Regions from separate parts of the Neorhizobium sp. 2083 genome, predicted to be linked through region 1. Evidence: riboswitches for the same ligand, from Rfam matches in the RefSeq annotation. Region 1 holds a riboswitch; each other region holds the start of a gene.

Evidence for each region. Region 1 has a riboswitch for thiamine pyrophosphate ahead of thiM (hydroxyethylthiazole kinase). Riboswitches for the same ligand answer to the same signal wherever they lie in the genome.
Region 2: another riboswitch for thiamine pyrophosphate. It lies ahead of thiC (phosphomethylpyrimidine synthase ThiC); the one in region 1 lies ahead of thiM (hydroxyethylthiazole kinase).
Region 3: another riboswitch for thiamine pyrophosphate. It lies ahead of J2X76_RS16375 (ABC transporter permease); the one in region 1 lies ahead of thiM (hydroxyethylthiazole kinase).
Region 4: another riboswitch for thiamine pyrophosphate. It lies ahead of thiB (thiamine ABC transporter substrate binding subunit); the one in region 1 lies ahead of thiM (hydroxyethylthiazole kinase).

Annotation. Positions count from the first base shown of each region.
Region 1 is NZ_JAVDTC010000003.1:612,611-620,418, forward strand. Features, by position in the region: gene J2X76_RS15630 (response regulator) at 1-2,143, shown strand, start outside; gene thiD (bifunctional hydroxymethylpyrimidine kinase/phosphomethylpyrimidine kinase) at 2,158-2,961, opposite strand; gene thiE (thiamine phosphate synthase) at 2,958-3,596, opposite strand; gene thiM (hydroxyethylthiazole kinase) at 3,593-4,420, opposite strand; TPP riboswitch at 4,459-4,554, opposite strand; gene J2X76_RS15650 (heavy metal translocating P-type ATPase) at 4,667-6,958, shown strand; gene J2X76_RS15655 (alpha-glucosidase) at 7,191-7,808, opposite strand, start outside.
Region 2 is NZ_JAVDTC010000010.1:183,453-191,260, reverse strand. Features, by position in the region: gene J2X76_RS28745 (lysine-2,3-aminomutase-like protein) at 1-44, shown strand, start outside; gene thiC (phosphomethylpyrimidine synthase ThiC) at 831-2,639, opposite strand; TPP riboswitch at 2,739-2,871, opposite strand; gene J2X76_RS28735 (acyl carrier protein) at 3,050-3,301, shown strand; gene J2X76_RS28730 (acyl-CoA dehydrogenase family protein) at 3,303-4,484, shown strand; gene J2X76_RS28725 (amino acid--[acyl-carrier-protein] ligase) at 4,533-5,444, shown strand; gene J2X76_RS28720 (DUF1839 family protein) at 5,449-6,432, shown strand; gene J2X76_RS28715 (glycosyl hydrolase 2 galactose-binding domain-containing protein) at 6,447-7,808, shown strand, end outside.
Region 3 is NZ_JAVDTC010000004.1:34,492-42,299, forward strand. Features, by position in the region: gene J2X76_RS16335 (ornithine cyclodeaminase) at 1-930, opposite strand, end outside; gene J2X76_RS16340 (BrnA antitoxin family protein) at 1,004-1,240, opposite strand; gene J2X76_RS16345 (Dps family protein) at 1,589-2,107, shown strand; gene J2X76_RS16350 (RidA family protein) at 2,225-2,614, shown strand; gene J2X76_RS16355 (DUF1127 domain-containing protein) at 2,772-2,918, shown strand; gene minC (septum site-determining protein MinC) at 3,703-4,431, shown strand; gene minD (septum site-determining protein MinD) at 4,463-5,278, shown strand; gene minE (cell division topological specificity factor MinE) at 5,275-5,535, shown strand; TPP riboswitch at 5,684-5,787, shown strand; gene J2X76_RS16375 (ABC transporter permease) at 5,916-6,704, shown strand; gene J2X76_RS16380 (ABC transporter substrate-binding protein) at 6,701-7,645, shown strand; gene J2X76_RS16385 (NrtR DNA-binding winged helix domain-containing protein) at 7,740-7,808, shown strand, end outside.
Region 4 is NZ_JAVDTC010000006.1:163,611-171,418, forward strand. Features, by position in the region: gene J2X76_RS22560 (helix-turn-helix domain-containing protein) at 1-275, shown strand, start outside; gene J2X76_RS22565 (MATE family efflux transporter) at 272-1,687, shown strand; gene J2X76_RS22570 (ATP-binding cassette domain-containing protein) at 1,688-2,395, opposite strand; gene thiP (thiamine/thiamine pyrophosphate ABC transporter permease ThiP) at 2,388-4,007, opposite strand; gene thiB (thiamine ABC transporter substrate binding subunit) at 4,028-5,038, opposite strand; TPP riboswitch at 5,079-5,187, opposite strand; gene J2X76_RS22585 (VOC family protein) at 5,235-5,633, opposite strand; gene J2X76_RS22590 (response regulator) at 5,728-6,177, opposite strand; gene J2X76_RS22595 (ABC-F family ATP-binding cassette domain-containing protein) at 6,338-7,808, opposite strand, start outside.

The DNA.
Region 1 (7,808 bases):
TGTGGAGCTGACGGGCGCACAGTTCGGAGCCTTTTTCTACAACGTGGTCAACGACCGCGGCGAGAGCTACATGCTCTATGCGCTGTCCGGCGTTTCCCGGTCGGCATTCGAGAATTTCCCGATGCCGCGCAATACCGCGGTATTCGCGCCGACCTTCGGCGGCGAGGGGGTGATCCGCTCCGACGATATTCTGGCCGACGCGCGTTACGGCCGCTCCGAACCTCATTTCGGCATGCCTCAGGGTCATCTGCCGGTTCGAAGTTATCTCGCCGTGCCGGTGATTTCTCGCTCGGGCGAGGTGATCGGCGGCCTGTTCTTCGGCCATGCCGAGCCCGCCCAGTTCCGCGAGGAGCATGAGCGGCTGGTGGTGGGGGCCGCCGGACAGGTGGCGATCGCCATCGACAATGCGCGCCTCTTCCGTGCCGCGGAGCGGGACCTTGCGGAACGCCAGCGCGCCGAGGAAGCGCTCCAGGCGCTGAATGCCGGTCTCGAACAGAGGATCGTGTCCGAAATTTCCGAGCGCCTGAAGGCGGAAGAAGCGCTGCGCCAGAGCCAGAAGATGGAAGCGCTCGGCCAGCTGACAGGCGGCGTCGCGCACGACTTCAACAACCTCCTGCAGGTGATATCCGGCAATCTCCAGCTTCTCGCCAAGGATGTCGCCAGCAACCAGCGCGCTGCCCGCCGGGTGGAGAATGCGCTTGCCGGCGTACAGCGCGGTTCCAAGCTGGCGAGCCAGCTTCTCGCCTTCGGCCGCCGCCAGCCGCTGGAACCGAAGGTCGTCAATATCGGCCGGTTCCTGACCGGCATGGAAGAGTTGCTGCGGCGCACGCTCGGGGAGGATATCGAGGTCGAGACGATCCGCTCCGGTGGCCTCTGGAACGTGCTGGTCGATCCGACGCAGATCGAGAACGCGCTGCTCAACCTGGCGATCAATGCCAGAGACGCAATGGAGGGCGGCGGCAAGCTGACGATCGAAGCCGGCAATGCCTTCCTGGACGACAATTACGTGCGCCAGCATACGGACGTGCCGGCCGGCCAATATGTGATGCTGGCGGTGACCGACACCGGCACCGGCATGAGCCCGGACATCATGGAACAGGTGTTCGAACCGTTCTTCTCGACCAAGCCTGTCGGCAAGGGCACCGGCCTCGGCCTGTCGATGGTCTACGGTTTCGTCAAGCAATCCGGCGGGCACGTCAAGATCTACAGCGAACTCGGCCAGGGCACGACCGTCAAGATCTATTTCCCGCGCGTCCAGCGCAGCGAGGATCTGGTGACCGATGCCGATTTCGGCCCCGTGACCGGCGGCACGGAAACCATTCTCGTGGCCGAAGACGACGAGCAGGTTCGCGCCACCGTCGTCGAGCTGCTCGGGGATCTGGGTTATGCCGTGCTGAAGGCGAAGGATGCCGCGGGCGCGCTGAGCGTCATCGAAAGTGGCGTGCCGGTTGATCTTCTCTTCACCGACGTGGTGATGCCCGGACCGCTGAAGAGCACCGAGCTTGCCCGCCATGCCCGGGAGCGGATGCCGGATGTCGCCGTGCTGTTCACGTCAGGCTACACGGAAAACTCGATCGTGCACGGCGGACGGCTCGATCCCGGCGTCGAACTGCTGTCGAAACCCTATACCCGCGAAGCCCTGGCGCGAAAGATCCGCCACGTGCTGAACGGCCAGCAGCATCGCAACCGGGTGCGGGCGTCGCTTGCCGCCAAGCCACCCGTCCCGCCGATCGGTCAACGACCGGTCATGCCGCGATATTCCGTGTTGCTGGTCGAGGACGATTTTCTGATCCGCATGAGCACGGCCGATCTGCTGACCGAGCTGGGGCACGAGGTTTCCGAGGCCGCGACGGCCGAGGAGGCGATCACGATGATCGAAGAGCGCGGCTTCGACGTTGTGGTAACCGATCTCGGTCTGCCGGGCCTTTCCGGCGGAGAATTCGCACAACGGGCGCGCGAGCTGTCACCCGATGTCGGGATCGTCTTCGCGACCGGCAACGACAGAATTCCCGACGAGGCGGCGATAGAGGGGGCGGTGCTTCTCAAAAAGCCCTATGGCAGCCGGGAAATTGCCATCGCCTTCGAGAAGATCACGGCGCAGAAGGGCGAGGCGGGAAAAACCCGGAAGTCGACGGCCGAATAACCCGCCGCCTCACCTCACCACCACTCGTAAAAATGCGATACCGGCCCGTGGCCGGCGCCGACGGCAAGGGTATCGGCAGCCGCGATGGCTCCCGCGAGATAGGCTTTTGCGGCCGCGACCGCCTGCGCTGCCGGCGCGCCCTTGGCGAGTTCGGCGGCGATCGCGCTCGACAGCGTGCAGCCGGTTCCGTGGGTGTTGCGGGTTGCGGTGCGCTTGCCCTCGAACCAGTGGATGCCGGTCGCATCCGCCAGCACATCCGGGCTGTCCTCGCCTTCCAGATGGCCGCCCTTCACCAGCACGGCCTTGGGACCGATCTTGAGCAGCCGCCCGGCCTGATCCGCCATCTGTTCGCGGGTCACGGCGATCGTCTCTCCGAGAAGAGCGGCTGCTTCCGGCAGGTTGGGGGTGACAACGGCCGAAATCGGCATCAGCCGGTAGGTGACGGCATCCACCGCATCGAGCGCGAGCAGGGGCGAGCCGCCCTTGGCGATCATCACCGGATCGAGAACGATCGGCACGGTATCGCTATAGGGGCGCAGCACGTCTGCGACGATCTCGGCGATCTCGGCATTGGCGATCATGCCGATCTTCACGGCATCGACGCGCACGTCGAGAAAGATGGTGCGGATCTGGTTTGCGACGAAGGCTGCCGGCACCGCGTGCACGCCGCTGACCCCTTGGGTATTCTGGGCCGTCAGCGCGGTCAGAGCCGCCATGCCATATGTGCCGCGCGCGGCGAATGTTTTCAGGTCGGCCTGGATGCCGGCGCCGCCCGACGGGTCCGATCCGGCGATCGACAGGACGTTCTTGATGGTCATGCACGAGCCCTTTCGATTTCTGCCGCAATCCCGCGGGCGGCCGCCTGCGGATCGGGCTGGCCGCAGATGGCGGATACGACCGCGATGCCCTTGGCGCCGGCGGCGAGCGCGAGGCCGGCGTGTTGCGCCTTGACGCCACCGATCGCGACTGCCGGAACCGGCGCCATGGCGACGATGCGGGCAAGGCCTTCGAAGCCGATGGGCTGCTTGTGATCCGGCTTGGTGCCGGTCGCAAACACGGGGCCGATACCGACATAATCGACCACCGACGGGTCTACCCGCCGCGCCAGTTCCTCGGTTTCGACCGAGAGGCCAAGGATCATGCCGTGGCCGACGCGCTGCCGCGCGATCGCAGCGGCCATGTCGCTCTGGCCGACATGCAGTCCTTCGGCTCCGATCGCGATGGCCGCCTCCACGTCGTCGTTGATGATCAGAGGCACGCCGGTGCCTGCCAGAACCGCTTTCAGCGCCCGGCCGGTTTCGATCATTCTTGCGGTATCCGCCTGCTTGTCGCGCAGCTGGACGATGGTGGCGCCGCCGGCCACTGCAAGCCTTGTCGTCTCGACCATGCCGATCTCGCGGCAGAGATCCGGGTCGAGGACGAGATAGACGGAAAGGTCGAAGATCTTGGTCATGCCGCGACGATCCTTGCCTGTGCATCGAGCGACTCGCCGGTCAGGGCCGCGAGGCGATCGAGGAAGATCGGGGAGAAAAAGCCCGGGCCGGAGGCAGTGAGAGCTGCTTCCTCGCCGGCGACGGCGAACATGGCGAGTGCGGCAACCGTCGCCTCGAACGGCTTGTCGGGGACGGTCGCGGCAAAGGCGCCGGTGAGGCAGGTGAGCGAGCAGCCGAGCGCGGTGACACGCGGCATCAGGGCCGAGCCGCCGAGAACCCGGACCGAACGGCGGCCGTCGGTGACGAAATCCACCTCGCCGGTGACCGCGATCACACAGGCATTCTGCCGCGCAAGCGCGATCGCCGAACCTTCCGCCGCCATGACGCTGTCGCCGCTGTCGACACCGTGACCGCTCGAACGGCTGCCGGCCAGCGCGATGATTTCCGAGGCGTTGCCGCGAATGACCGTCGGCCTCAGCTCCATGAGTTCGCCGACTGCGGCGCGGCGATAGGCGGTGGCGTAGTGGGCGACGGGATCGAGCACCCATGGCTTGCCGGCCTCGGAGGCGGCTCCGGCTGCCGCCTTCATGCCGGCCAGGAAATCGGGCGACAAGGTGCCGATATTGACGGTCAGCGCTGCGGCAATGCGGGCGAACTCGCCGGCTTCTTCCTTCGTGTGCACCATGGCGGGAGAGGCGCCGGCGGCGAGCATCACGTTGGCCGCAATGTTCATCGCCACGAAATTGGTGATGTTCTGCACGAGCGGGTTTTTGGTGCGCATCGCAGCCAGCAACTGGCCGGGGGTTTCTTCAAGCGGCGTTCCGAGGGGCGTCGTCGTCTGCATGTCTGCCTCTTTCGGCGGGGCAGGCGCGGGGCGCAATAGCGAGCGCCCGGACGACTCCCTCCGCCAGCATGATCTGGTTCAGGTTCTAAGGGTGCTTCTCAGCCCGGCTTTGCCGGACGCCCCTGTCTCCGTCATGGCTTACAGCAAAGATAATGCGCTTTGCCAGTGATTTTTTCCGATCGGGGCCTTGCAGCTCTAGTCGCTAGAGGTTGTAGAGAGGTAGCTCGATCCACCAGGAATGAGACGATGAACGCAACGACACAGGCACGATACAAGGTTGGCGGCATGGATTGCGCCAGCTGCGCGACGAAGATCGACACGGCGGTGCGCCGTATGCCGGGCGTCGAGGACGTGTCCGTTTCGGTCGCGGCCGGCACGATGACGGTGACGCATGACGGAACCGGCGACCTCGGCGCAGTCGAGAAACGGGTGACCGGGCTCGGATATACGCTGAGGGCGCTGGGGCAGAAGGCTGGAGCGAACGCCCGGCGGAGCGGCGACCTTCCTTCGATCCCCCCCTTGGAGGGCGAAAACGGCAAGGCCCACAATCACGACCACCATCATGGACATGGCGGCGGCCACGACCACTCCCACCATGACGGTGCGCATCACCACGGCGGCCACGATTCGGCACAGATCGAAGGTCTTCACGGCCACGATCATGGACCGATGGACGGACCTTGGTGGAAGTCGGCCAAGGGACGGCTGACCATCCTGGTCGGCATTGCTTTGGCGGCCGCCTATGGACTTGGTCACCTGCTTCCCGCCTATGACACCTATATCTTCACGGCCGCAATGCTGATCGGCCTCGTGCCGATCGCGCGTCGCGCAATCATGGCGGCCCTCGCCGGCACGCCGTTCTCGATCGAGATGCTGATGACGATTGCAGCCGTCGGTGCGGTCGTCATCGACGCGTCGGAAGAAGCAGCCGCCGTCGTCTTCCTGTTTCTGATCGGGGAATTGCTGGAAGGGGTCGCGGCCGGCAAGGCGCGCCAGAGCATCCAGAGCCTGACGGCGCTGGTGCCGAAAAATGCGATTGTCGAAGAGAACGGCCGGACCCGCGAAGTTCCGGCAGAAAGCCTTGCCGTCGGTGCGATCATCCTGGTTCGTCCCGGCGACCGCATTTCGGCAGACGGCATGATCGTCGCCGGCGAAAGCGCGGTCGACGAAGCACCGGTCACGGGCGAAAGCACGCCCGTGTCCAAAAGCATGGGTGACACGGTATTCGCCGGCACGATCAACGGCGATGGTGCCCTGCGGGTTCGCGTCACGGCAGCCGCCGAAGACAATACCATCGCCCGCGTCGTGCGGCTCGTCGAGGAGGCGCAGGAAAGCAAGGCCCCGACCGAACGTTTCATCGACCGTTTCTCCCGCTACTACACGCCGGGTGTCGTCGCCGTTGCTGCTCTGGTGGCGATCCTGCCGCCGCTTGTTGCCGGCGCTTCCTGGAGCGAATGGGTCTACAAGGGCCTGGCGATCCTCTTGATCGGCTGCCCCTGCGCGCTGGTCATCTCGACGCCGGCGGCGATTGCCGCATCGCTGTCGTCGGGCGCCCGCCGCGGCCTGTTGATGAAAGGCGGCGCGGTTCTGGAAACGCTTGGAAAAATCACCGCCGTCGCGCTCGACAAGACCGGCACGCTGACGGCCGGCAAACCGCAGGTGACCGATGTCATCGCCTTCGGCCGCAATGCGGAAGACGTGCTGCGCCTTTCCGCCGCGCTCGAAACCGGCTCCAGCCATCCGCTGGCTGTTGCGATCCTTGCCAAGGCCGCCGATGACGAGGTCGAGATCCCCGCTGCAACGGATGCCAGGGCACTCGGCGGCAAGGGTGTCACGGCTATCGTCGAAAGCCAGGAGGTTTTCCTTGGCTCGCCCAAGGCTGCGGCCGAGCGGGTTTCGCTGCCGATGGCACACTCCCGGCGGATCACCGCGCTGAACGACGAGGGCAAGACTGTCTCGGTGCTGATCGTCGGCGGCGTTCTCGCCGGCGCCATCGCGATGCGCGACGAACCGCGCCCCGACGCCAGGGCAGGCCTCAAGGCACTGACCGATGCCGGCATCAAGACCGTCATGCTGACCGGCGACAATGCCCGCACCGCAACCGCGATCGGCACGGATCTCGGCATCGAGGTGCGCGCCGAACTGATGCCGGAAGACAAGAGCCGCATCGTCGGCGAGCTGAAGCGCCAAGGCTTCGTGGTCGGCAAGGTCGGCGACGGCATCAACGACGCGCCGGCGCTGGCCGCCGCCGATGTCGGCATCGCGATCGGTGGTGGAACCGACGTGGCGCTGGAGACAGCCGACGCCGCAGCGCTGCACGGCCGGGTTGGCGACATCGCCGCAATGATCGAACTGTCGAAGCGGACGATGCGCAACATCTACCAGAACATTTCGATCGCGCTTGGCCTCAAGGCCGTCTTCCTGGTGACCACCATCATCGGCATTACCGGCTTATGGCCGGCGATCCTCGCCGATACCGGGGCGACGGTTCTGGTGACGATCAATGCGCTGCGGTTGCTGCGGGTGAAGGCGGCTTGATGCGGCTATAGGGTGCCGGGCGGTTGCCCCTCATCCGGCTGCCGCCACCTTCTCCCCGCGCGCGGGGAGAAGGACGCAAGTCGCTATGGTATCGCCTTAATCACCGACAGCCGATTGCAAGTCGTGTCTCCCGTTGAAGAGGGACGAAGACGGTGCGTCATATCCCCTTCTCCCCGTCAAAACGGGGAGAAGGTAGCGGCAGCCGGATGAGGGGCAGAACCACGCGCAACCCTCAAGGCAAACGCGCCAGAATCGCAAAAGCCTCGTAGGGCCCCAGCGTCAGGCTCTCGCCGAGTGCATTCACCGGCTCGTAGTTCGAGATCAAACCCTCGCCCGACATCCGCAATTCGCCGGGCATCTCGACCGTCACCTCCCGGGCCGTGAAGTTCGCCACCACCACCAGCTGCTGCCTGTCGAGCGTGCGCGAATAGACGAACACATCCGGGTGGCTGTCCAGCCAGCTTTGATAGGTGCCATAGACGATCACCTCATGAGCTTTCCGAAGTGCGATCAGCTTGCGGTAATGGTTCCAGATCGACTTTTCGTCGGTCATTTCCAGTTCCGCATTGATCGTCGGGTAATTGGGGTTCACCTCGATCCATGGCACGCCCGTTGAAAAGCCGCCGTAAGGCGCGGCGCTCCATTGCATCGGGGTGCGGGCATTGTCGCGACCGTTTTCGTTGGCGCCCTTGATGAATTCCGCGGGCGACAGGCCGGCCTCGATATGCAGCCGGTGCATGTTGAGCGTCTCGATATCGCGATATTGCTCGATCGTGGTGAAGGGCACGTTGGTCATGCCGATCTCTTCGCCCTGGTAGATGAAGGGCGTTCCCTTCATCAGGTGCAGCAC
Region 2 (7,808 bases), on a different contig from region 1:
TGAGCGATTTTCGCGGTGGGGAGCACGAGTATCCGCCGAAGTGACACGGGTTCTTGTTCACGCGGCGTAAAACGCCCGTGTTTGGAGAGCCCACACGAATGCGGAACCTCGAATAGATTTTAATAGGTGGCTCCGCATTCGCGTGGCCTTCGGCGTCTTGTCGAGGCTTCCGGCCTCTACAGGTGATCACCTCGCCTCGCTGCGTGGTCCTGTTCACGCCCGTCCTTTCGAGCAGGCTCACCACTTGGACGGCTCAACCGAACCCGGCCCGGCGGCCAGGGGGAGGCTTGATAGGAATGTTCGCCTTTCGACGGGCACTCCATGGCTTTCACCTCTTCCACCATCCCCGCACGTTACGGTTAAGGTAGAAGCGCCGGCCTCCGCCTGCCCGCGAACGTCTCGCGAAACACTCCGGCGACGGAAGCGGGAGGATTGTAGGCGGAAAGCCGGAGGGCGTGGATGATGATTGGGTCAAGTCATTGAAGATGCTGAAAGGCAGCGGTGAATCGTCCACGGGACAAGCATGGAAAGACAGCATTGGAAGGCATGCCCCGCCATACCCCCCTCTGTCCTGCCGGACATCTCCCCCTCAAGGGGGGAGATCGGCTGGGGGCAAGGTCCTGCCCTGCCAAAAGCCTTGAGATTGCCGAACTCCACTCCCTGCCGGCTTCCTACCCTTCCATAACTTACAGAGGGACTGCAGAGCATGCCTCCTTCGATCTCCCCCCTTGAGGGGGAGATGTCCGGCAGGACAGAGGGGGGTGAGCTGGGCTCGACCTGAACTGTCCTCAACCTGAACCGGCCTCGATGTCAAAGGGCATGGGATCAGCTCACTCCCCCACCGGCATATAAAGATCGCCGCCATCGCGATATCGGGCGGCCATCGCCTCCAGGCCCTCCTTCTGCGCCTCGGCGCGAATATCGTGCGAGATCCGCATCGAGCAGAATTTCGGGCCGCACATGGAGCAGAAATGCGCCACCTTGTGCGCCTCCTTCGGCAAGGTTTCGTCATGCATCGATCGCGCCGTTTCCGGATCGAGCGACAGGTTGAACTGGTCCTCCCAGCGGAATTCGAAACGGGCGCGCGACAGCGCGTCGTCGCGCACCTGCGCCGCCGGATGGCCCTTGGCGAGATCGGCGGCATGCGCCGCGATCTTGTAGGTGATGACGCCGACTTTCACGTCGTTGCGGTCGGGCAGGCCGAGATGTTCCTTCGGCGTCACGTAACAAAGCATGGCGGTGCCTAACCAGCCGATCATCGCGGCCCCGATGCCGGACGTGATGTGATCGTAACCCGGCGCGATGTCGGTGGTCAGCGGCCCGAGCGTATAAAACGGCGCCTCGCCGCAGACCGCGAGCTGCTTGTCCATGTTTTCCTTGATCTTGTGCATCGGCACATGGCCGGGGCCTTCGATCATCACCTGGCAATCCTTCGCCCAGGCGATCTTCGTCAGTTCGCCGAGCGTTTCCAGTTCCGCAAACTGCGCCGCATCGTTGGCGTCGGCGATCGATCCCGGACGCAGGCCGTCGCCCAGCGAGAACGACACGTCGTAGGCGCGGCAGATGTCACAGATCTCCTCGAAATGCTCGTAGAGGAAACTCTCCCGGTGGTGATGCAGACACCACTTGGCCATGATCGAACCGCCCCGGGACACGATGCCGGTAACACGGTCGACGGTGAGCGGAATATAGGCGAGCCGGACGCCCGCATGGATGGTGAAATAGTCGACGCCCTGCTCGGCCTGTTCGATCAGCGTGTCGCGATAGACCTCCCAGGTCAGGTCCTCGGCAATGCCGTTCACCTTCTCCAGCGCCTGGTAGAGCGGCACGGTGCCGATCGGCACCGGCGAATTGCGGATGATCCATTCGCGGATATTGTGGATGTTGCGGCCGGTCGACAGGTCCATGACCGTATCGGCGCCCCAGCGGATCGCCCAGACCATCTTCTCGACTTCCTCCGCCATCGACGAGGTGACGGCGGAATTGCCGATATTGGCGTTGATCTTCACCAGGAAATTACGGCCGATGATCATCGGTTCGGATTCCGGATGGTTGATATTGGCGGGAATGATCGCCCGGCCTTCGGCGATTTCCCGGCGGACGAATTCCGGCGTCACGAATTCCGGAATATGGGCGCCAAAACTCTCGCCGTCGCGGACGCGAGCTTGTCTCTCCGCCTGCCGGCCGAGATTTTCGCGGATGGACACGAACTCCATCTCCGGCGTGACGATGCCGGCCCGCGCATAGGCGAGCTGGGTAACGGCCCTGCCCGGCTTCGCCTTGAAGGGAAGATTGCGGACGGGGAATTCCGGCGTCAGCCGGTCGCCGGAAACAAAGCCGTTGTCCTCCGGCCTGACGATGCGGCCCTCATAGGCCTCCACGTCGCCGCGCGCGAGAATCCAGCTTTCGCGCAGGCGTGGCAGGCCGGCATCGATGCTGATCGCAGCACCTTCGGCCGTATAGGGACCGGAGGAATCGTAGACGGTGACCGGCGGCTCGCCGGAAGTCGGATGCAATGCGATCTGCCGCATCGGCACGCGGATATCCGGATGGATGACGCCTGCTTTCAGGACTTTCGTCGAGGCGGGAAGCGGGCCGGTGGTGACGACCGGGGTGAGTTTGGCGGTTGCAATATTCATGGTTCGAGGCTCCAAGGTTTGACGTTTGGAGACCCAGTTCCAGTGTTGGAATGATGAAAAAACGCGGTGGAAATCGAAAGACGGTTCCCCGCCCTCGCTGCCGCAGCGCCCGCACCGTCCCTACGCCAGTATGAACTGGATCAGGTTCAACGGGTCACTGCGCCTCGGGCGGCCAAAGCCGATCCGACCAGCAGTATCTCAGCCCCTTGGCGGGACCCCCCTGGTGAATGCCGGCATCAGAAACCTGCAGGCGGCCCATGTCAAGCCGGCCGAAGCGTGGTTGATAGATCGAATTTTACCGAATCCCGCAGCTCCAAATTGATGAAGTTTATTACCGAAATCTTATGCTATCCTGCGTAATAACCGTCCTGGCGATGAACGCAGATTTCCAATTATCGGGAGATGTCGAGATGAACGAGACCATTCGCGAATTGCTGACGCGGGTAGGCGGCCTTCCGGTCGCGGTGACGGAGCTGGCAGACGGCGCCGATCTTTATGCGGCGGGCCTTTCCTCCTTCGCATCGGTGCAGCTGATGCTGGGCCTGGAGGAGGCGTTCGACATCGAATTCCCGGACAACCTTCTGAACCGCAAGTCCTTCGCCAGCATCGCAGCGATCGAGCAGACGGTCTCCCACATCCTGAAAGCCCGCGAGGCCGCTTGAGATGAGCCTCCCCGCCTTTGCCGCAGACATGGCCTTGAGCGCACGCGCTCATCGCGTGGCAACCGTAGCGGCTGAATTCGCCGATCCCGTCGATCGGGACGGCCGCTTCCCGCGCGAGGCGGTCGACGCCATGAAAGCCGAGCGCCTTCTCGGCATCCAGATCCCGACCGGGTTCGGCGGCGAGGGCGCTTCCATCACCGAGATCGCCGAGGTCTGCTCCATCCTGGGACAGGCCTGCGCCTCGAGCGCCATGGTTTTCGCCATGCACCAGATCAAGGTTTCGAGCCTCGTGGTGCACGGCGCCGACAGTCCCTGGCACATGGATTTCATGCGCGAACTCGCCGGCCGCCAGCTTCTCGTCGCCTCCGCGACGACCGAGGCCGGCATCGGCGGCAACATGCGCAACTCGATCTGCGCGATCGAGGTCGATGGCGACACCTGCCGCCTGACGAAGGATGCGACCGTGATTTCCTACGGCGCCCATGCCGATGCGGTCATGGTCACCTCGCGGTCGAACGAAGGCGCCGCCCCGACCGACCAGGTCATGACGGTCTTCCGGCACGGCCAGTACACCCTGCAGAAGACGGTCGACTGGGATACGCTCGGCATGCGCGGCACCTGCTCCGACGGTTTTCTCTTCCAGGGCGAAGCGCCATCGGCGCAGATCTTCCCGAAACCGTTCGCCGAGATCGCGGCCCAGTCGATGCTTGCCACCTCGCATCTTCTCTGGAGCGCCGTCTGGTACGGTATCGCCGCCGATGCGGTCCTGCGGGCGCAGGCTTTCGTGCGCGCTGCAGCCCGCAAGGCCGGCGGCACCCAGCCGCCCGGCGCGCTCAGGCTCGCCGAAGCCTCCAACCAGCTTCAGCTCCTCAAGGGCAATATTCTCTCGGGCCTCAAGCTCTATGAGGATGCCAAGCTTGATTCCGACCGCTTGTCGTCCATGGGCTTTTCGATCGCCATGAACAACGTCAAGCTCGCCTCGTCCGAAATGATCCTGACCATCATCAACCAGGCGATGATCATTTGCGGTATCATGGGCTACAAGAACGGCACGCCCTACAGCCTCGGCCGGCACCTGCGCGATGCCCATTCCGCCCAGCTGATGATCTCCAACGACCGCATTCTCGGCAATACGTCGACCATGCTGCTCGTCCAGAAACCGGACACCAGCCTCGTCGGCTGACGCCCCATCACTTCAAATGTAATGCATTGAAAATAATGAGGTGAAGCCATGGATTTGCAAGTTTCATTTCTCGACCGCCTGTTCGACGCGGGCCTGCTGATCGAGACCGGCGTGGACGGGCTTTATGGCCGCAGCGGCCAGTTCGAAGACGTGATCGCCGCCTTCGAACGGCTGATCGACAGGGTCGGCGGCGCCGACGGCGCGGAAGCCATGCGCTTCCCGCCGGGCATGAACCGCGCCTTCTTCGAGACCAGCGGCTACATGAAGAGCTTTCCGCAGCTTGCCGGCACCATCCACTCGTTCTGCGGCAACGAGCTCGACCACATGAACCTGCTGAAATGCATGGAGGTCGGCGAGGAGGACTGGACCAAGGGCCAGGAAGCCACCGACATCGTCCTGACCCCGGCCGCCTGCTATCCGCTCTATCCGACCGTTGCGCGCCGCGGCAAGCTGCCCGCCGGCGGCAGCCTCTTCGACCTGCAGAGCTACTGCTTCCGCCACGAACCCTCCAAGGATCCGGCCCGCCAGCAGCTATTCCGCATGCGCGAATATGTCTGCATGGGCACCGAACGGCATGTCACCGATTTCCGCCAGAGCTGGATGGACCGCGGCGTCGAGATGATGAAGTCGGTCGGCCTCGAGGTGACGATCGACATTGCCAACGACCCCTTCTTCGGCCGCGCCGGCAAGATGCTGGTCAACAATCAGCGCGACCAGAACCTGAAGTTCGAGCTGCTGATCCCGATCACCTCGGTCGCAAAGCCGACCGCCTGCATGAGCTTCAACTACCATCAGGATTCGTTCGGCCTGAAATGGGGCCTGAACCTGGAAGACGGCAGCGTCGCCCACACCGCCTGCGTCGGTTTCGGCCTGGAACGCATCGCGCTTGCACTGTTCCACACCCATGGTCTGGACGTTAAGGAGTGGCCGGAAAACGTCCGCGCCACGCTCTGGGGCTGATCCGATGACGACGGTTTTTCCCGGTCTCGATCCGGCGAACTACGCGACACATGCGCTCCATTCCGCCGAGCGCATGTGGCCGGAAACCAATTGTTACGTCGATCTGTGGATCGAGGTGCTGTCGGCACAGGGCCTGCCGCCCGAGGCCATGCTCGGCTTCACCCTGACCCAGGATTTCGAGGGCGACCAGTTCACCTTCTTCAAGGTGCCGCTGGAGGATCTCGAAACCCTGTTCGGCATCCGCGTCACCGAGCTTGCGATCTTCGACCGGCCGGAATGGCACGTCATGGAACAGGTCCGCCGCGGCCGGCTGACGCTGCTCGAGCTCGACAGCTTTTACCTGCCCGATACCCGCGGCGTTGCCTATCGCCAGGAACATGGCAAGACGACGGTGGCCGTCAACCGCCTCGACCTCGAAAAGCGGGAGCTCGATTATTTCCACAATGGCGGCTTCTTCTCGCTGTCGGCCGGGGATTTCGACGGACTGTTCCAGCTCGACGCGGCGCCGGACGCGCTGCCCTTCCTGCCCTATACCGAATTCGCAAAATTCCCCGCAGCCTATCCGGACGCCGGCGAAATTCGCGAAACGGCTTGGAAGCTTCTGCGGCATCATTTTGCCCGGCGGCCGCAGGACAATCCCCTCCGTGCCTTCGCAAAGGTCTTCCCGGCGCAGGTGGAACGCATAGCCGACCGGGATTTCGGCTTCTTCCACAAATATGCCTTCAACACGCTCCGGCAGGTCGGCGCCAATTTCGAGCTTCTGGCGAGCCATCTGGCCTGGCTGAACCGCAAGACCTTCGCGCAAGCGGAGCAACAGGCGCTGAAGATTTCGGAGGTTGCGAAATCCACCCAGTTCCAGCTGGCCCGCGCCGTCACCCGCAAGAAATTCGAACCGCTGGCAACGGCACTCGATCCGGCCGCCGATGCCTGGGATCTGCTGATGGGTGATCTGGCGCTGACGCTGACCCAAGCCCGCGAGGCCGCGTGAGCCTTCTTTCCGTCATGGGATCAAAGACCAGCCTTCTCGCCGAAGGCTGGTCTTTGACGATGACCGAACCGGGTGCCTGCGCGCGGCCGGGCGACCTTCCCTCCGGATCGGACACCATCCCGGCCATCGTCCCCGGCACGGTCGCCGCCGCCCTGGAAGCTGCCGGTCGCTTCGACCGCGACAATCCCGAACCGCTGATCGATAGGGATGCCTGGTATCGCCGCCCGCTTGCGGGCGAAACGCCGGGACCGGCAGTCTTGAGGTTCGCCGGGCTTGCGACCGTGGCCGAAGCGTTCCTCGACGAGACGCTGATCCTGTCGTCGGCAAGCATGTTCGAAAGCCACGACGTGCCGGTCGAGCTGAGCGGCACGCAAACCCTGTCGATCTGCTTTCGAGCGCTGAAACCGCATCTGGAAAAGACCGGCCCCCGCGCCCGCTGGCGGCCGCGGCTGATGACCAGCCAGGGCCTGCGCCTGATCCGCACCACCGCGCTCGGTTTCATGCCGGGATGGAGCCCGCAGGTTCATGCGGTGGGGCCTTGGCGGCCGGTTTCGGTGATCAGAGCGGCCGATAATCGCCTGGCCTCGCCTCTCCCATCCGGCCCCGCAGCCGACCTTCTTTCCGTCGGGGAGAAAGGGAAACTTGCCATATCCGCCGAGCTTGATGAAAGCGGGGCAGGCATTCTGAAAGTCAGCTTTGCGTTTGACGGGCCGCACCGCGATCTCCGGCTCCTCTGCAACGGCACCGAGACGCATTTCGCGAATGACGGCGAGCGATATTCGGCCGTGCTTCGCCTGCCGGATATAAAACCCTGGTGGCCGCATACCCATGGCGAACCGGCACTCTATGACGTCGTACTTGAAGCCGATGGCGAGGAATTCCCGCTGGTGCGCACGGGCTTCCGAAGCCTGAGTGTCGAACGCGGCCCGCACGGCAACGATTTCGCCGTCATCGTCAATGGTGAGAAGATATTCTGCCGCGGTGCCGTCTGGACGTCCGCCGACATCGTCAAGCTGCCCGGCGACCGCGCGAGCTACGAACCCTGGCTTCGGCTCGCAAGAGACGCGGGCATGAACATGATCCGCATTCCGGGCATCGCGACCTATGAAAGCCCGCAGTTTTTCGCCCTATGCGACGAACTGGGCCTCCTGGTCTGGCAGGACCTGATGTTCGCCAATTTCGACTATCCCGTCGCCGACCCGGATTTCTTGATTCACGTGAAATCGGAGGTGGAGCAGTTCCTTGCGGCGACTGGAGCCTCGCCGTCGCTTGCCGTCCTTTGCGGCGGCAGCGAGATCTACCAGCAGGGCGCCATGCTGGGCATGCCCGAACGGATCTGGAAAGGTCCCCTCTGCGAAGACGTGCTTCCTGCTTTG
Region 3 (7,808 bases), on a different contig from region 1:
CGCCGAAAAGTCCTCGGTCGCGAAACCGACGCTGTCGAACAGCGTGACCTGCGCGCTGCCGGTCCGGCCCGTCGAAAGACCGGAGATCACCTGCCAGATTTCGGTAACGGGGTAATCCGCCGGCATCTGCTGGATTTCGCCTTCGACACGGGTCTGCGGCGGATATTCGACAAAGATGTCGGAGCGGGTGAGGATATCCTTGTGAAGCTCGGTCTTGCCGGGGCAATCGCCGCCGACGGCATTGATGTGAACGCCCGGTCCGACCATGTTGTCGGTGAGGATGGTGGCATTCTGCTTGTCGGCCGTGGCGGTGGTGATGACCTGGGCGCCCTCGACCGCCTCCTGGGATGACCGGCATCGGGTAATGTCAAAGCCCATGCCCGCAAGATTTTTGGCGCATCGTTCGGTCGCATTAAGGTCGATGTCGTAGAGGCGCAACTTGCCGATGCCGACCAGCGCCTTGAAGGCGATCGCCTGGAATTCGCTCTGGGCGCCATTGCCGATGATCGCCATGCAATCGGCGCCTTCAGGCGCGAGATATTTGGCGGCTACTGCCGAGGTTGCCGCGGTGCGTAGCGCCGTCAGGATGGTCATTTCGGATATGAGGAGAGGGTAGCCGCTGTCGACATCGGAGAGGACCCCGAAAGCCGTTACCGTCTGCCGGCCGGTTCTGGTATTCTTGGGGTGGCCGTTGACATATTTGAACCCGTAAAGTGAGCCGTCGGAGGTCGGCATCAGCTCGATCACGCCTTCCTGCGAGTGGGAGGCGATGCGCGGTACCTTGTCGAAGGTTGCCCAGCGGCGGAAGTCCGCCTCGATATAGCCGGCCAGTTCCTTGAGGAATGTCTCGACTCCGGTATCGAGGACGAGATCCATCATGTTCTCGACGCTGATGAACGGCACGATGTTCAGGTTGGGCAAAGCTGGCATGATCGGCTCCTTGGCAGAGATCATATCCCTTTCAGGCGCTCTGCGCCATGCGTGCCGAATCCGTCTTTCGTCGTCAGCCCTTGTCGTTCATGGCTGCGCGGAGGGTGTCGTTGATGCGATCCTGCCAGCCGGGGCCGTCCTCCTGGAAATACGCGAGCACGTCGCTGTCGAGCTTCAGCGACACCTGCTCCTTGACATTCGGCAGCGGGCGCCGCTCGACGGCGGGAGCGGGCGATGTCTTCTTGGCCGGCGCAAACAGAGCCTCTGCGGCGTCGAGCGGATTGACGGGCCGGCGCGGGGTGCGTGTCATGATCATCTCCTTAGTCGATGGGAATGCCCGTCGTCGCAGATCAGGTCTGTGTCCGCGGCTCCTTTTCGAACTATCAGTAAGCTTGGCCAAATAGCAATTGCGGCGTGGTCGGCCAGAGGAGGAGGCATCGCCGGTCGCGGTCTACGGGCGCATCGGCATCCGCGATCTCATGGTGGCTATCGGAGATCCGGTCCTGGTCGTATAACCATGCTCGATCCCGAGAACACTCCCGGGCAGTTTAGCTGACACACGCGATCCACGGATCGCCCGTAGGATCACTCCCGTTGCACCGGCCTCCGGCCGATGCAAAGTCCTGAAATCCATCCGTCTCACCCAAGGAGAACAGCCATGGACCGCACCGCAGTCGAAAGCCGCCGCAAGGCGTCGCTGAATACTCCATCAGATCTGCCCTCCAATGCCACCGCCGATATCGCCGGTGCGCTTGCGGCGCTGCTTGCGGACACGTTCGCGCTCTACCTCAAGACCAAGAATTTTCACTGGCACATGAGCGGCCCACATTTTCGAGACTACCACGTGATGCTCGACGAGCAGGGCGAGCAGATCTTTGCCATGACCGACGCGATTGCCGAACGTGCCCGCAAGGTCGGCGGCACGACCATCCGCTCCATCGGCCATATCGGCCGGCTGCAGCGTCTTCTCGACAACGACGCCGATTTCGTCACGCCGCGCGACATGCTGGCGGAGCTCAAGGACGACAACCGGCAGCTTGTCTCGTTCCTGCGCCAGGCACACGAAGTCTGCGCCGAACATAATGACGTAGCCACCACGAGCCTGCTGGAAGTCTGGATCGACGAGACGGAACGGCGCGCCTGGTTCCTGTTTGAGACGACGCGCAACGCCGAATAACCCGGTCGCAGATCACGATTCATAGATTCATGAAGGAGTCCCGGCGGCAGGGACATCGCTGCCGCCGATCGTTGCATCATCATCACATCCATCGTTCAAGACCAGTACAGGTATTTCATGATCCAGGATTTCTCTTCCATCATCGAACGTTTCGGTGTCGGCAGTCGCGGCAGCTCGGCCGTTGTGCATCAGGGCACCGGCTATTTCGCCGTGACGCCCCAGTCGCCCTATGACGGCGATCTGAGCGTCGCCGAACAGACCCGGCAGCTGCTCGCCAAGGCCGAGGCGCGTCTCGCCGAGATCGGCAGCGCCAGGCAGGGCCTGATCTTCTGCGCCATCATATTGGCGGACATGGACGGTTATGCCGAAATGAACGAGGTCTGGGACGCCTGGGTTTCGGGCATGGCCCCGCCGGCCCGGGCCTGTTTCGAGGCACGGCTTGCCAATCCCAACCTCAAGGTGGAGATGATCATGGTGTGCGCTGCCGCATCAGCCAAGGCGGAATAGAAGGCATATTAGCAAGACCATTGCGCACACTGCATGGGTGACTTGAGGCTTTGTTGCTTTTCCAGGCAGGCGAGGAGGGCTATATCACTCTCATCGAACGACGCCGGAGCCAAGAACGGTTGCTGACGTCAGACTGTCTCAGGAAAGGGACCCGATCATGAACGTAGCACGCTCTTTCAACAACTGGCGCAAGTATCGTCAGACCGTCACCGAACTCGGCCGCATGACCAGCCGCGAGCTGCAGGACCTCGGCATCGACCGCGCCGACATCCGCAATGTCGCCCGGGCAGCCATCGGTCGCTGATCGCGATATTTCTGCACTGCAGTTTCAAGACGCCCGCCATTGCCGCGGGCGTTTTCGCGTCCAGAGGTGACCGGATCGGCCGGATCTCGTCGGTGCCGTAAGCGCTCATTTTTCGGTATGCAAATTTCGTATAGCTGCACTGCAACATAATGACTATCAATTCAGCCGGATCGGCGTATAGTCATACTTATCGAAGCGATGCACCTCCTCCCGCAAAGCTTCGTGTTATCAGGCGCCTCACTCCTCCTCCCAGGGGCGTTTGTAGGAACAGCGGCACTCCTCCTCCCAGCCGCTGTTCGGTTCTTTTCGGAAAGCCTGCCGCACCTCCTCCCGCGGCAGGCTTTTTCGTTTTCGGGACCGAGGATTTTCCAGAACTCAAAGTCGCGTGCGTTTGCCCTTGCCGGGCTCGGGTGCGGACGATTCCTGCCTGAAATTCGAGGGGCGGGATGAGGTGCTGTCGCAGACCCGTCGACAGAGCGGCCGGCCAGGCGTGAGCAGCCTTCGCTTCGCGTCGCAACGCCGCCTTGCCGGCGGCCGAGAATCGCGATTCTCGCCAAAGCGCGTGAAGACGTGTCGTCCTCCGGACGTATATCGCCTGTTGACCTGTCTTCTTTGCCCTTCCAGGGGATGCTTCGTTCATCGCCGCGACCACGTCTGCCGTGGTCCGCCAGTCAGTCAATGAAGATCGTAACGATCGGTTAAAAACCGGCCCCCGTGCGGGCCTTCATTTACCCTTTGTTAACCATATCGGCGCTAAAAAACGGTCAACGATTTCTTTACGTAGATGACCAAAATGCTAACGGACGCTCGATCTATCCGCATCAAGGGCCGCTCATTTCTGGCGGTCGTCCTTGCCCCCGATCTTCCTTTCGACGACTGGCTCGTCAGGCTGGATGATCTCGCGGCTCGTTCCGCAGGTTTCTTTCTCGGCCGCCCGGTCGTGCTTGACGTGACCGATCTGCCGATCGATCGCGCTCAGCTGAAGGAGCTCATAACCGAGCTTGCCGGGCGCAACGTCAATATCATGGGCATCGAAGGCGGCCGTCCTTCGATCCTGGGGCAGGGCATGCCTCCGGCGCTCAAGGGCGGCCGGCCGGTGTCGGACGAGGCCGTCGCCAAGGAGCCGATTATCGAGCTGCGCAACAGCGAGCCGAAGCCGTCGGTGCCCGAGGCACGTCCGACCTTGCAGTCCATCGTCATTCGCGACCCGGTGCGGTCAGGACAGTCGGTGATCTTTCCCGAAGGCGACGTGACGATCATCGGGTCGGTCGCTTCCGGGGCCGAAATCATCGCCGGCGGATCGATCCATATCTACGGCACCCTGCGCGGCAGGGCCATGGCGGGGTCGCTCGGAAACGCATCGGCGCGCATCTTCTGCCGCAAGCTCGAGGCAGAGCTGCTGGCAATCGACGGCATCTACAAGATGGCGGACGACATGGCCCCCGGCCTTCGCGGACACTCGGTCCAGCTTTGGCTGGAAGGGGATTCGATCATGGCAGAGAAACTTATTTGAGCCGAAACCGGCCAGCAAACAGGAGAGCAAGATGGGGAAAGTCATCGTAGTCACTTCAGGCAAGGGCGGGGTTGGCAAGACGACCTCGACTGCCGCACTTGGAGCGGCTCTGGCACAGCGAAACGAACGGGTCGTTGTCGTCGATTTCGACGTCGGGCTGCGCAATCTCGACCTGGTGATGGGCGCCGAGCGCCGGGTCGTCTACGACCTGATCAACGTCATTCAGGGTGAAGCCAAGCTTTCGCAGGCGCTGATCCGTGACAAGCGGCTGGAGACGCTGTTCCTGCTGCCGGCGTCCCAGACGCGCGACAAGGACAACCTGACGCCGGAGGGTGTCGAACGGGTCATCACCGAGCTGAGGCGGGTGTTCGACTGGGTCATCTGCGACAGCCCGGCCGGCATCGAAAGCGGCGCAACGCTTGCCATGCGCCATGCCGACATGGCCGTGGTGGTCACCAATCCGGAAGTCTCGTCGGTTCGCGACTCGGACCGCATCATCGGCCTGCTCGACTCGAAGACGTTGAAGGCCGAGCGCGGCGAACGCATGGAAAAGCACCTGCTTCTCACGCGCTACGACGCCAACCGCGCGGAACGGGGCGACATGCTGAAGGTGGAGGACGTGCTGGAAATCCTGTCCATCCCGCTGATCGGCATCATTCCGGAAAGCATGGACGTGCTTCGCGCGTCGAACATCGGGTCGCCGGTCACCCTGGCGGATGCGCGCAGCGCCCCGGCCATGGCCTATTTCGAGGCCGCACGCCGGCTTGCCGGCGAGGTTCTGCCGATCACGGTCCCGGGGGAAAAGCGCGGGATATTCGGCAAGATCTTCGCACGGAGGGCCGCATGACGATATTCAACCTCTTCCGCAAACAGCGCTCCGCTCCAACGGCCCGCGAACGCCTGCAGGTGCTTCTCGCCCACGAACGTTCGTCGAACGGCTCTGACCTCGTATCCGTGCTTCGCGAAGAAATCCTCGCGGTGATCGCCAAGCACGTGCAGGTCGACAGCGACAAGGTGCAGGTCAAGATGGATCGCGACGAGGATGTCACGATCCTGGAGATCGATGTCGAGATCCCGCTCGACGCCGTCAGCCAGGCTGCCTGAGCCGGTCGCATTCGACCGGACCTTAAGTTTCGAAACGCGGGCACCCCGGTTGTCCGCGTTTTGCATTTTGCGCCTTCCGCCGCTGCATCTTCTAATCTTGGCGGCCGTTCGAGGATTGACAAAAAAACCTCTCCGTCCGATAGCTCAGGGATATTCCGAGGGGGGCATCTTGACGATGCTGAGATGGCGGTGAGCCGGACCCTTGAACCTGATCCGGGTCATGCCGGCGTAGGAACGGAAACAGGCGTCCTCCGACGATTTTTCTCTTCTCCGCTTCACCTGGATCTCCGTGATTGAGCTGATCTGGAGATCGACGATGACATCCATTCTTTCCGCATTCCCAAGCCCGTTTCCGGTCGTCAGATCCGGCGCTTAGCATCATGCGGGCGTCCCACGCGGTGATTGGCCTCGTCCTGCTTGTCGCTCTATGGCAGGCTGGCGTCTGGCTTTTTACTCCGCCCCGCTACATCCTGCCGTCTCCGATTGAGGTGGTCTCCGCCTTCTGGCGTCAGCCGGGGTTCCTGCTGAGAAACAGCGCAGTTACGCTGACGGAAATCGCGCTCGGCCTGGTCATCGGCGGCACCTTCGGCATCGCGACCGCCTTCGGGGTCGCGGCATTGCCGCGGCTTGGGCGCCTCGTCTGGCCGATGGTTCTCGTCCTGCAGGCCTTTCCCGTCTTCGTTCTGGCGCCGATCCTGGTTCTCTGGCTCGGTTTCGGGCTCGCCTCGAAAGTGGCGATGACGACGATCATCATCTTCTTTCCGGTCGCCTCGGCCTTTGCCGACGGCCTTCGCCGCACAGATCAGGAAATCCTCGACGCCGTATCGCTGGAGGGCGCGAGCCACTGGCAGGCGCTGGTTGCGATCCGCGTGCCGCTGGCGATCCCGAGCCTCGTCTCGGGCCTCAGGGTTGCCGCGCCTCTGGCACCGCTCGGGGCGGTCGTCGGTGAGTGGGTCGGGGCATCCGGCGGGCTCGGTTTCGTCATGGTCCAGGCGAATGCCCGCATGCAGACCGATACGGTGTTCGCCGCCATGGTCGTCCTCGCCATCCTCACTGTCGCTTTAAGGCTTCTCATCGACCGGCTGACCGCAGGCCTCGCCCCCTGGGCCAGCGAAGCCGATCCTGCATCCTCATCCTCATCCGCATCAAGGAGCTCCGCCCAGTCATGATCCGTATCCTCACAGCGTCCGTCATCGCGCTCGCCACCCTGGCCGCGCCCGCTTCCTCGCAGGCGGCCGACAAGCTCGGCGTGCTGCTCGAATGGTTCGTCAATCCGGATCACGCACCGATGGTCATCGCCAAGGAGCGCGGCCTGTTTGCCGATGCCAATCTCGACGTCGAGCTCATCCCGCCGTCCGACCCTTCCGCGGTGCCGCGCCTCGTCTCGGCGGGGCAGGCGGATATCGGCATTCATTACCAGCCCAATCTCTATCTCGATCACGAGGCCGGCCTGCCGCTGGTGCGGTTCGGCACGCTGGTCGAAACCCCGCTCAATACCGTCACGGTTCTGGCGGATGGCCCGATCAAGAGCCTCAAGGACCTGAAGGGCAAGAAGGTCGGCTTTTCCGTCACCGGCTTCGAGGATGCCATGCTGAAGCGCATGCTGGCTTCCGAAGGGCTCTCGAACGACGACGTGGAACTGATCAACGTCAATTTCTCGCTGTCGCCTTCGCTGATCGGCGGCAAGGTGGATGCGACGCTCGGCGGTTTCCGCAATTTCGAGTTGACCCAGATGAAGCTGGAAGGCCATGCGGGGCGCGCCTTTTTCCCCGAGGAGCACGGGGTTCCCGCCTATGACGAGCTGATCTTCGTCACCCGCCGTGATCTGGTCGCCGACAGCCGGCTGCCGCGCTTCCTGCATGCGGTCGAACAGGCCTCGATCTTCATCACCAACCACCCGCAGGAGGCCTGGCAGCTTTTCGTCAAGGCCTATCCGAACCTTGACGACGAGCTGAACCGCACCGCCTTCTTCGACACGCTGCCGCGTTTCGCCAAGCGTCCGGCCGCGCTCGACCAGGGCCGCTACCAGCGTTTCGCCGCCTTCATGCAGGAGACCGGGCTGATCAAGGCCGCGCCTCCGGTCGCGGACGTCGCAGTGGAAATCAGGTAGGCCAAGTCGCTGATCTTGTTGGATTTCGGTTCCGGTTCGCGTAACGTGACTTCCATATTGGAGACTTTTTCACGTTACGCGCCCCGGAGTTTGCTTGACCATCGGACTTGCCCATGCGGAACTGATCGCGGTTCTTTCCGCCGTCACAGGCGACGAACCGCGC
Region 4 (7,808 bases), on a different contig from region 1:
ACCATCTCACGCAGCGGGGCCGCGATTTCCGGCCCGTATTGCAGGCGTTGCTTGTCTGGGGCAATCAGCATCTGGCGCCGGAAGGCGAGAGCGTGGTCATCGTCAACCGGGAGACCGGCGAACAGGCCGAACCGGTGATGGTCGACCGGCTCAGCGGCAGGCCGCTCAGCGATCCGGTCTTCACCAACGCCTCCGGCCCAGCCGCCGGCGACCGCATCCGCCGTCGCTACCCATCCATGGACCAGTTCCCGCAGCACGAAGAGGCTGACCGATGAGCGCCGTTACCACCGAAGCCTTCGCAGCGACGCCTGCCTTCGAAGCCGTCAACGCGGCGCCGATCAATCCGCGGACTCGCCAACTGCTGCAGGATCCTATCCTGCCGATGCTGATCCGGCTCGCATGGCCGAATATCCTGATCATGCTGGCCCAGGCCTCGACCGGGCTGATCGAAACCTGGTGGGTTTCGCACATGGGTACCGCCGCGCTTGCCGGCATGGCGCTGGTCTTTCCGGCCGTGATGCTGATGCAGATGATGTCCGCCGGTGGATTCGGCGGAGCGATCTCGTCGGCCATCGCCCGCGCGCTCGGCAGTGGCCGGCGTGACGATGCCGATCTCCTCGCCTGGCATGCCGTGGTGGTCAATGTCGCGCTCGGGCTATTGTTCTCGGCGATCATGCTCACCTTCGGTCGGCCGATCTATCAGGCGCTCGGGGGCGAAGGGCAGGAACTCGAGGCCGCGCTTACCTATTCGAACGTCGTCTTCGGCGGCATGATCTTCGTCTGGCTGATGAACGGTCTGGCAAGCGTCGTGCGCGGCACCGGCAACATGCTGTTCCCGGCGCTCGTCACCTGCGTGGGGGCCGCGCTGCTGGTGCCCGTGTCACCCCTGCTGATCTTCGGCTTCGGCCCGTTTCAGGGACTCGGCATTGCCGGCGGCGGTCTGGCGCTGGTGCTCTACAGTTTCGGCGGCACCGCGGTTCTTAGCTGGTACATCCTTTCCGGTCGCAATCTGGTGCGCTTCGGGGCGGGGCCGCTTCGCTGGACGATGTTCCGGGATATTGTACGCCTGGGGGCGGCGGCTGCGATCAATTCCGTCCTCACCAACGTGACCATCGGCATTGCCACGGCACTGGTGGCGACCAAGGCGGGGGTCTCGGCAGTCGCCGGCTTCGGCACCGGTGCGCGGCTCGAATATCTGCTGATCCCGGTGATCTTCGGCATCGGTGCGCCGATGGTGGCAATGGTCGGCACCAATATGGGCGCCGGCCAGAAAGATCGCGCCATCCGCATCGCCTTCACCGGCGCGGCCATTGCCTTCGCCATCACCGAGGCGATCGGCCTGATCGCGGCGATCTTTCCCGTCGCCTGGATTTCGCTGTTCAGCGAGGAGCACGGTGCGATCGATGCCGGCGTCGCCTATCTGCAGATCGTCGGACCGGTCTATGGTTTCTTCGGCGGAGGGCTGGCGCTGTATTTTGCCTCGCAGGGTGCGGGCCAGCTTCTCTGGCCGCTTGCCTGCGGTTTCCTGAGGCTGGCGATCGCCGGCCTCGGGGGCTGGCTGGCGCTGGAACTCACCGGGTCGCTGAACGGTTTGTTCTTCGCGCTGGCGGCCGGGCTGGTCGCTTACGGCGGGATCCTGTTCCTCGCCATCCGCTCGGGCGCCTGGTTCCGCCGAAAGGCGGCCTGATCAGCCGGAGAGGAATTCGGCAAGCGGCGGAATATCGCGCCGGGTCAGGAATTCCTCGGTCGGTGCCTGCAGCAGGACGTGGCCGTGGTCGATGAAGACGGCATGGTCGGCAAGCCGGCCGACTTCGTCCGGATCGTGGGTGACGACCAGCACGGTATTGCCCGTCTCGCGGTGCAGGTCGGCGAGCAGGTTGGCCATCGAGAGCCGGAGGCCGGGATCGAGCGCCGCAAACGGCTCGTCCATCAGCAGGACCGGTTTCCGGCGCACCAGAGCCCGGGCGAAGGCGGCACGCTGTCTTTCGCCGCCGGAAAGCGTTCCCGGCATGCGCCTTTCAAAATCACCGAGGCCGACGCGTTCCAGCGCCTGCGAGATTGCCGTGCGGTCGCTGCCGGACAATTTGAGCGACGGACTGATGCCGAGTCCGATATTGGTGGCGAGGTCCAGATGGGCGAAGAGATTGTTGTCCTGGAAGATCAGGGAGACGGGACGCTCCGAAGGATGTTTCTCCGTCACATCCTCGCCGGCGATCAGGATCCGGCCTTGATCGGGCGTCTCAAAACCGGCAACGAGGTTGAGGAGGGTCGATTTGCCGGAGCCGGATGGGCCGGTGACCGCCGTCACGGCGCCGGCCGGGAGCCGGCAATCGAAGCGGAATTCCTTCGTGCCGAGCTTCAGCTCCACCTTGTCCAGCGCGACCGCATCAGCCACGTTTCGCCTCCCTTTGACCGCTGGTGCCGATCATCGTCAGCCCCAGGCAGATGATGCCGAGGATGAGCGCCAGCCCGTCGGCATCATTGGTGCGATAGCTGGATAGCCGGCTATAGACAAGCCAGGGCAGGGTGGTGAGGTCGCTGGAGCCGAACAGCGCCACGGCTCCCAGATCGCCGAGCGACAGCGCCATGGCGAAGGAGAGCGCGGTGAACAGCGGTTTTGCGAGAACCGGAAAATCTATCCGCCAAACCCGCGAAAAGCCCGAGACGCCGAGACTGGCCGCCAGCCTGCCTGTCCGTTTGCGATGTGTCTCGACGGCGGGTGCCAGGACGCGCATCACGAAAGGTAGCGCCATCAGCATATTGATGATTGCGACGAGCGCTGGGGCAAAACGCGCGACATCGCCGAAAGGCCGCAGCATCAGGAACCAGCCGGTACCGAGCACGACCGGCGGCACGAGCAGGACCAGCGAGGACATGGTCCCGAGGGAGAGGGAAAATGCCCTGGCAGTTCCGCCGGGCTGCTTCATGTCGGTTACCGCCTCGCGCGCGGCGATGATCGCGAGCGACGTCAGGACTGCCAATAGCCCGGCGGAAAGGGCGATTGCAAAACTCGTCCAGGCCGCGCGCAGGAAGGCGGCGCTGGTGACGAGGCTCCAGAGATTGGCCCGAGCGCCAGCGGCAACGATCGATGCCAGCGGCAGGATCAGGAAGGCGGTGGCAAGCAGGATGGCGAACGTGTCCCAGAGCCAAGCCGGCACCGTTCGGCCATCGAAGCGGCGCATGGCCCGGCCTGCCGTGATGCCGGTGTCATCAGGTGCCGGGAAAAGCGAAATCGCGATCAGGACCAGCGCCGTGATGCCAATCTGCAGCAGCGACAGCGCGATGGCGCGGGGTGGGTCGAAATCGAAGCGCAGCGACTGGTAGATCGCCACTTCGAGCGTCGTCGCGGCCGGTCCGCCGCCGAGCACCAGGACCAGTGTGAAACTGGTGGCGCAGAGCATGAAGATCAGTCCGGTTATGCCGGGGATGACGCGCCGCGCCGCGGGCCATTCGATGAAACGGAAGACGGAAAAGGGTTTCATTCCAAGGCTGGAGGAGAGCAGCCAATATTCCGCCGGCAGACGCTCCAGTGCCGCGAGCAGCAGCCTTGCCGCGAGCGGCAGGTTGAAGAACACATGCGCGAGCAGGATGCCGGATAACCCGTAAATGCTGACCGGCTGCTCAAGACCGAGCTTCAACAGTAGGCTGTTCATCACTCCTTGCCGGCCCCAGATGCCGATCAGGCCGAGCGCGCCGATCAACACCGGCAGGCCCATGGGCAGCGCCATCAACCGGATGATCCAGATGCGGCCCGGAAAGCGTGGGCGGCGTGCGAGCGCCAGGGCGACGGGGAGCGCGAAGACGACCGAAAGCAAAGTCGAGAGAGCCGCCTGGAGCAGCGTGAAACGCAGGATTCGCCAGGTATAGGCGGTAAACAGCCGGCTTTGGGTATTGCCCGCGTCCCAGGAGAGAAGGGCGGCGACAGCGATGCCGACGAAGAGGGCGATGCCGACGAGGCTGAGGAGCCCCCAGCCTATCCCCCGTCTCCGTTCAGCGCGTGTCAGCATGGGATCAGTTCATGCCCATTTTAGTTCATGCTCATGGCGGTCAGCCATTCGTCGATCCAGGTCTGGCGATTCCTGGCGACCTCGTCGGACCCCATGAGGAAAGTCTTGCCCGGCTGCACCAGCTTGTTGAAGGCGTCCGGAAGCGGTGTGGAGGTTTTTGCGACCGGCATCATCCAGTTGGTGGTCGGGATGACATCCTGGAAAGCCGGCGACACCATGAATTTCAGGAACTGTTTCGCCAGATCCTTGTCGCCCGCGCCCTTTAGCAGGCCGGCAACCTCGATCTGGATGTAGTGACCTTCGGAGAAGGACGCGGCCTGATAGCGGTCGGTCTTTTCCTCGACCATGTGATAGGCGGGCGAGGTCGTGTAGGAAAACACCATCGGCACCTCGCCCTTGGTGAACAGGCCGTAGGCCTCCGACCAGCCGGGCGTGACGGTCAGCACGCGTTTCCTGAGTTTTGCCCACGCCTCGGGCGCCTTGTCGCCATAGACCGATTTCACCCAGAGCAGCAGGCCGAGGCCCGGTGTCGAGGTGCGCGGGTCCTCGATGGCGATCTTCTGCGCTGGATCGCCGTCTACCAGTTCCTTGAGGCTCTTGGGCGGGTTCTTCATCGCCTGGGTATCGTAGACGACGGCGAAATGGCCGTAATCGTAGGGAATGAACGTGTCGTCGCTGTAATTGCCCGGCACCTTGGCGGCGGAGGCGTCGAGCCCGTGCGGCTCGAAAAGACCGGTCGCCTTGGCCTCGGAGATCAGGTTGGTGTCGAGGCCGAGCGCGATATCGGCATCGGTGCCCTGGCCTTCGAGCTTCAGGCGGGTGAGAAGCGCCACGCCATCGGCGACGCCGACGAAATTCAGCTTGCAGGCGCAGGTCTTCTCGAACGCCTCCTTCACCTTGGGGCCTGGACCCCAGTCGGAAATGAAGCTCTCGTAGGTATAGACGGTCAGCGTCTTTTCCTCAGCCTCGGCCGGCGCGGAGAAGGAAAGAGCGGCTGCGGCCGTCAATATCGAAAGAATGGTTCTGCGCATCAGCGCCTCCTCTGCTTGCGTTACAAGGGGAATAGGCGCTGATGAAGAGCCGTCTAATCCCTCCGCCGGTGTTAACCGGATCAGGTTCCGCGGGTTGGCCTCAAGGCCTCTCAGCCGCGCGAAAACGCGCGGCACCCCGTTAGAGCGAGACCAGATCTAGCGGCGGCGGGATTGACTGGCAAGAGGCCGGGCGGGATCAGGCGGCGGCGCCCATATCCATGTACATGATTTCCCAGACATGGCCGTCCGGATCCTGGAAGCTGCAGCCGTACATCGGACCCATTTCAAGGTTCGGCCTCCATTCGCCGCCACCGGCGCCGAGTGCCCTGGCCTTGAAGTCGTCGACCTCGGCGCGGCTGCCGGCGGAGAGGCAGTTCAGCACTTCCTTGGATGTCCGGGCGTCGGAAATGTCGCCGTTGATGAAGCCCCTGAATTTTTCGTGGGTGAGCAGCATCACGTGGATATGCTCGCTGACGACCATGCAGCTTGCCGTTTCGTCGGAGAAATTGGGGTTCCTGGTAAAGCCGAGCGCGGTATAAAAATCCGTCGCAACCGTGATGTCGACGACCGGCAGGTTCACAAAAATCATTCTCATCGGGTAATATCCTCTCCGTTTTTCCCGGCACATCCGCGTGCCTCACCCAAGGACGAAGAATAGGAGACAATCCCGACATCGATGTTAAATTTTCTCAGTGGTTCTGCGGAAACACCTTCAGCTCGCGCGGCACGATCGCCATGCCGCCGAGCCGGTTGGCGATGGCGTAGTCGATCGTCTTCTCGACGACGTCGGGCATGACGGGCTTGGTGAGGACACCGAGCGAGCCTTTGACGCCACCTTCCACATCGTCCGGATTGGCCGTCATGAAGACGACGGTGATGCCGTATTGCTCGGCAAGTTCACGGCCGATCTCCGGGCCGGTCCGGCCATCGGAAAGATTGACATCGACCAGGGCGATATCGGCGTAGGCCGCGAGCGCCAAGGCGTGTTTGCGGGCGTTCGCAAAACCGGCCACTTTCAGGCCCATGGATTCCACGGTTTCGGCCACATCGAGCGCGATCAGAAACTCGTCCTCGACGATCATCACTCGTTGATTCATCGCTTCCGCGGCCAGCCGACGACGCGTAACATTTGTCAGCATTGGAGTCCCCATTCGGTTGATCGGTTCCTTCGCTGGCCGATGAGTCCCAAGGACACCCCGACCGTTATTGACCCATCGAACGTCTCGGGAAGCTACATGTTCCGGTCCGCGACAAATATTTTTTTAGCTAACTATCTGTTAAGCATAACAAATCGTAAAACTAACCTTCGATTTCCTCACGCAGCATTTCGAGCTCCAGCCATTCTTCTTCCATTTTGCCGATGCTTTGGCGGAGTTTTTCCATCTCCGCGGCCAGCTTGTTGAAGGCGGCGGGATCCTTGGTGAAGAGATTGGGATCGGCCATCTTCTTTTCGCGGGCGGCGATCTCGGCCTCGGCCTTCGCCATTTCCTTCGGCAGGTTTTCGAGCGCGAATTTCTGCTTGTAGGAAAGCTTGCCCTTGGCCTTGGGTGCTTCGGCGGCCGGAGCGGCGGTATCGGTCTTCGCCTTGTCGGCCTTTTCCGCGCGGCGTTTTTCCTCCTGGGCGCCCTTCCGTTGCGCCAGCATGTCGGTATAGCCGCCGGCATATTCGATCCAGCGGCCATCCGGTGCATCCGGATTGGCGGGGGCGATGGTGGAGGTGACGGTGCGGTCGAGGAAGTCGCGGTCATGGCTGACGAGGATGACGGTGCCGGTATAGCCGGCGACGATTTCCTGCAGCAGGTCCAGCGTCTCGATGTCGAGGTCGTTGGTCGGTTCGTCCAATATCAGCAGGTTCGAAGGCCGCGCCATGATGCGGGCAAGCATCAGACGGGCGCGCTCGCCGCCCGACAGGTTCTTGATCGGTGTCCTGATCTGCTCCGGCTGGAACAGGAAGTCCTTCATGTAGCCCGCGACATGCCGCTGTTCGCCGTTGACCAGCAGCGTCTCGCCGCGGCCATCCGTCAGATAGTGGGACAGGGTGTCCTCGGGGTTCAGGTCCTCGCGCTTCTGGTCGAGCGTGGCGATTTCGAGGTTGGTGCCGAGCTTGACGGTTCCGGTGTCGGGGGTGAGCTGGCCGGTCAGCATCTTCAGAAGCGTCGTCTTGCCGGCGCCGTTCGGGCCGACGAGACCGATGCAGTCGCCGCGATGCACGCGGATCGAGAAGGGTGCGACGATCGGCCGGTCGTAGGTCTTGGTGATGTTTTCGGCCTCGATGACCAGCTTGCCGGATTCGCGGCCTTCGCTGACGGTCGCCTGCACCGTGCCCTGCGGTCCCTTGTGGCCGCGATAGTTCGAACGCATCGTCTGCAGCTCGCCGAGGCGGCGCATGTTGCGCTTGCGCCGTGCGGTGACGCCGTAACGCAGCCAGTGTTCCTCGCGCTCGATTGCCTTGCCGAGCTTGTGCTGTTCCAGCTCTTCGGCCTCCAGCACCTCGTCGCGCCAGGCTTCGAACTCGCCGAAACCGCGGTTGAGACGCCGCGACGTGCCGCGGTCGAGCCAGACGGTGGCGTTCGACACCTTTTCGAGGAAACGGCGGTCATGCGAGATCACCACCAGCGCGCTTCTCGTCTTGCGCAGCTCGTCTTCCAGCCATTCGATGGTCGGCAGGTCGAGATGGTTGGTCGGCTCGTCGAGCATCAGGATGTCGGGCTCCGGCGCCATGACGCGGGCAAGTGCCGCGCGGCGTGACTCGCCGCCGGAAAGCGTGTTC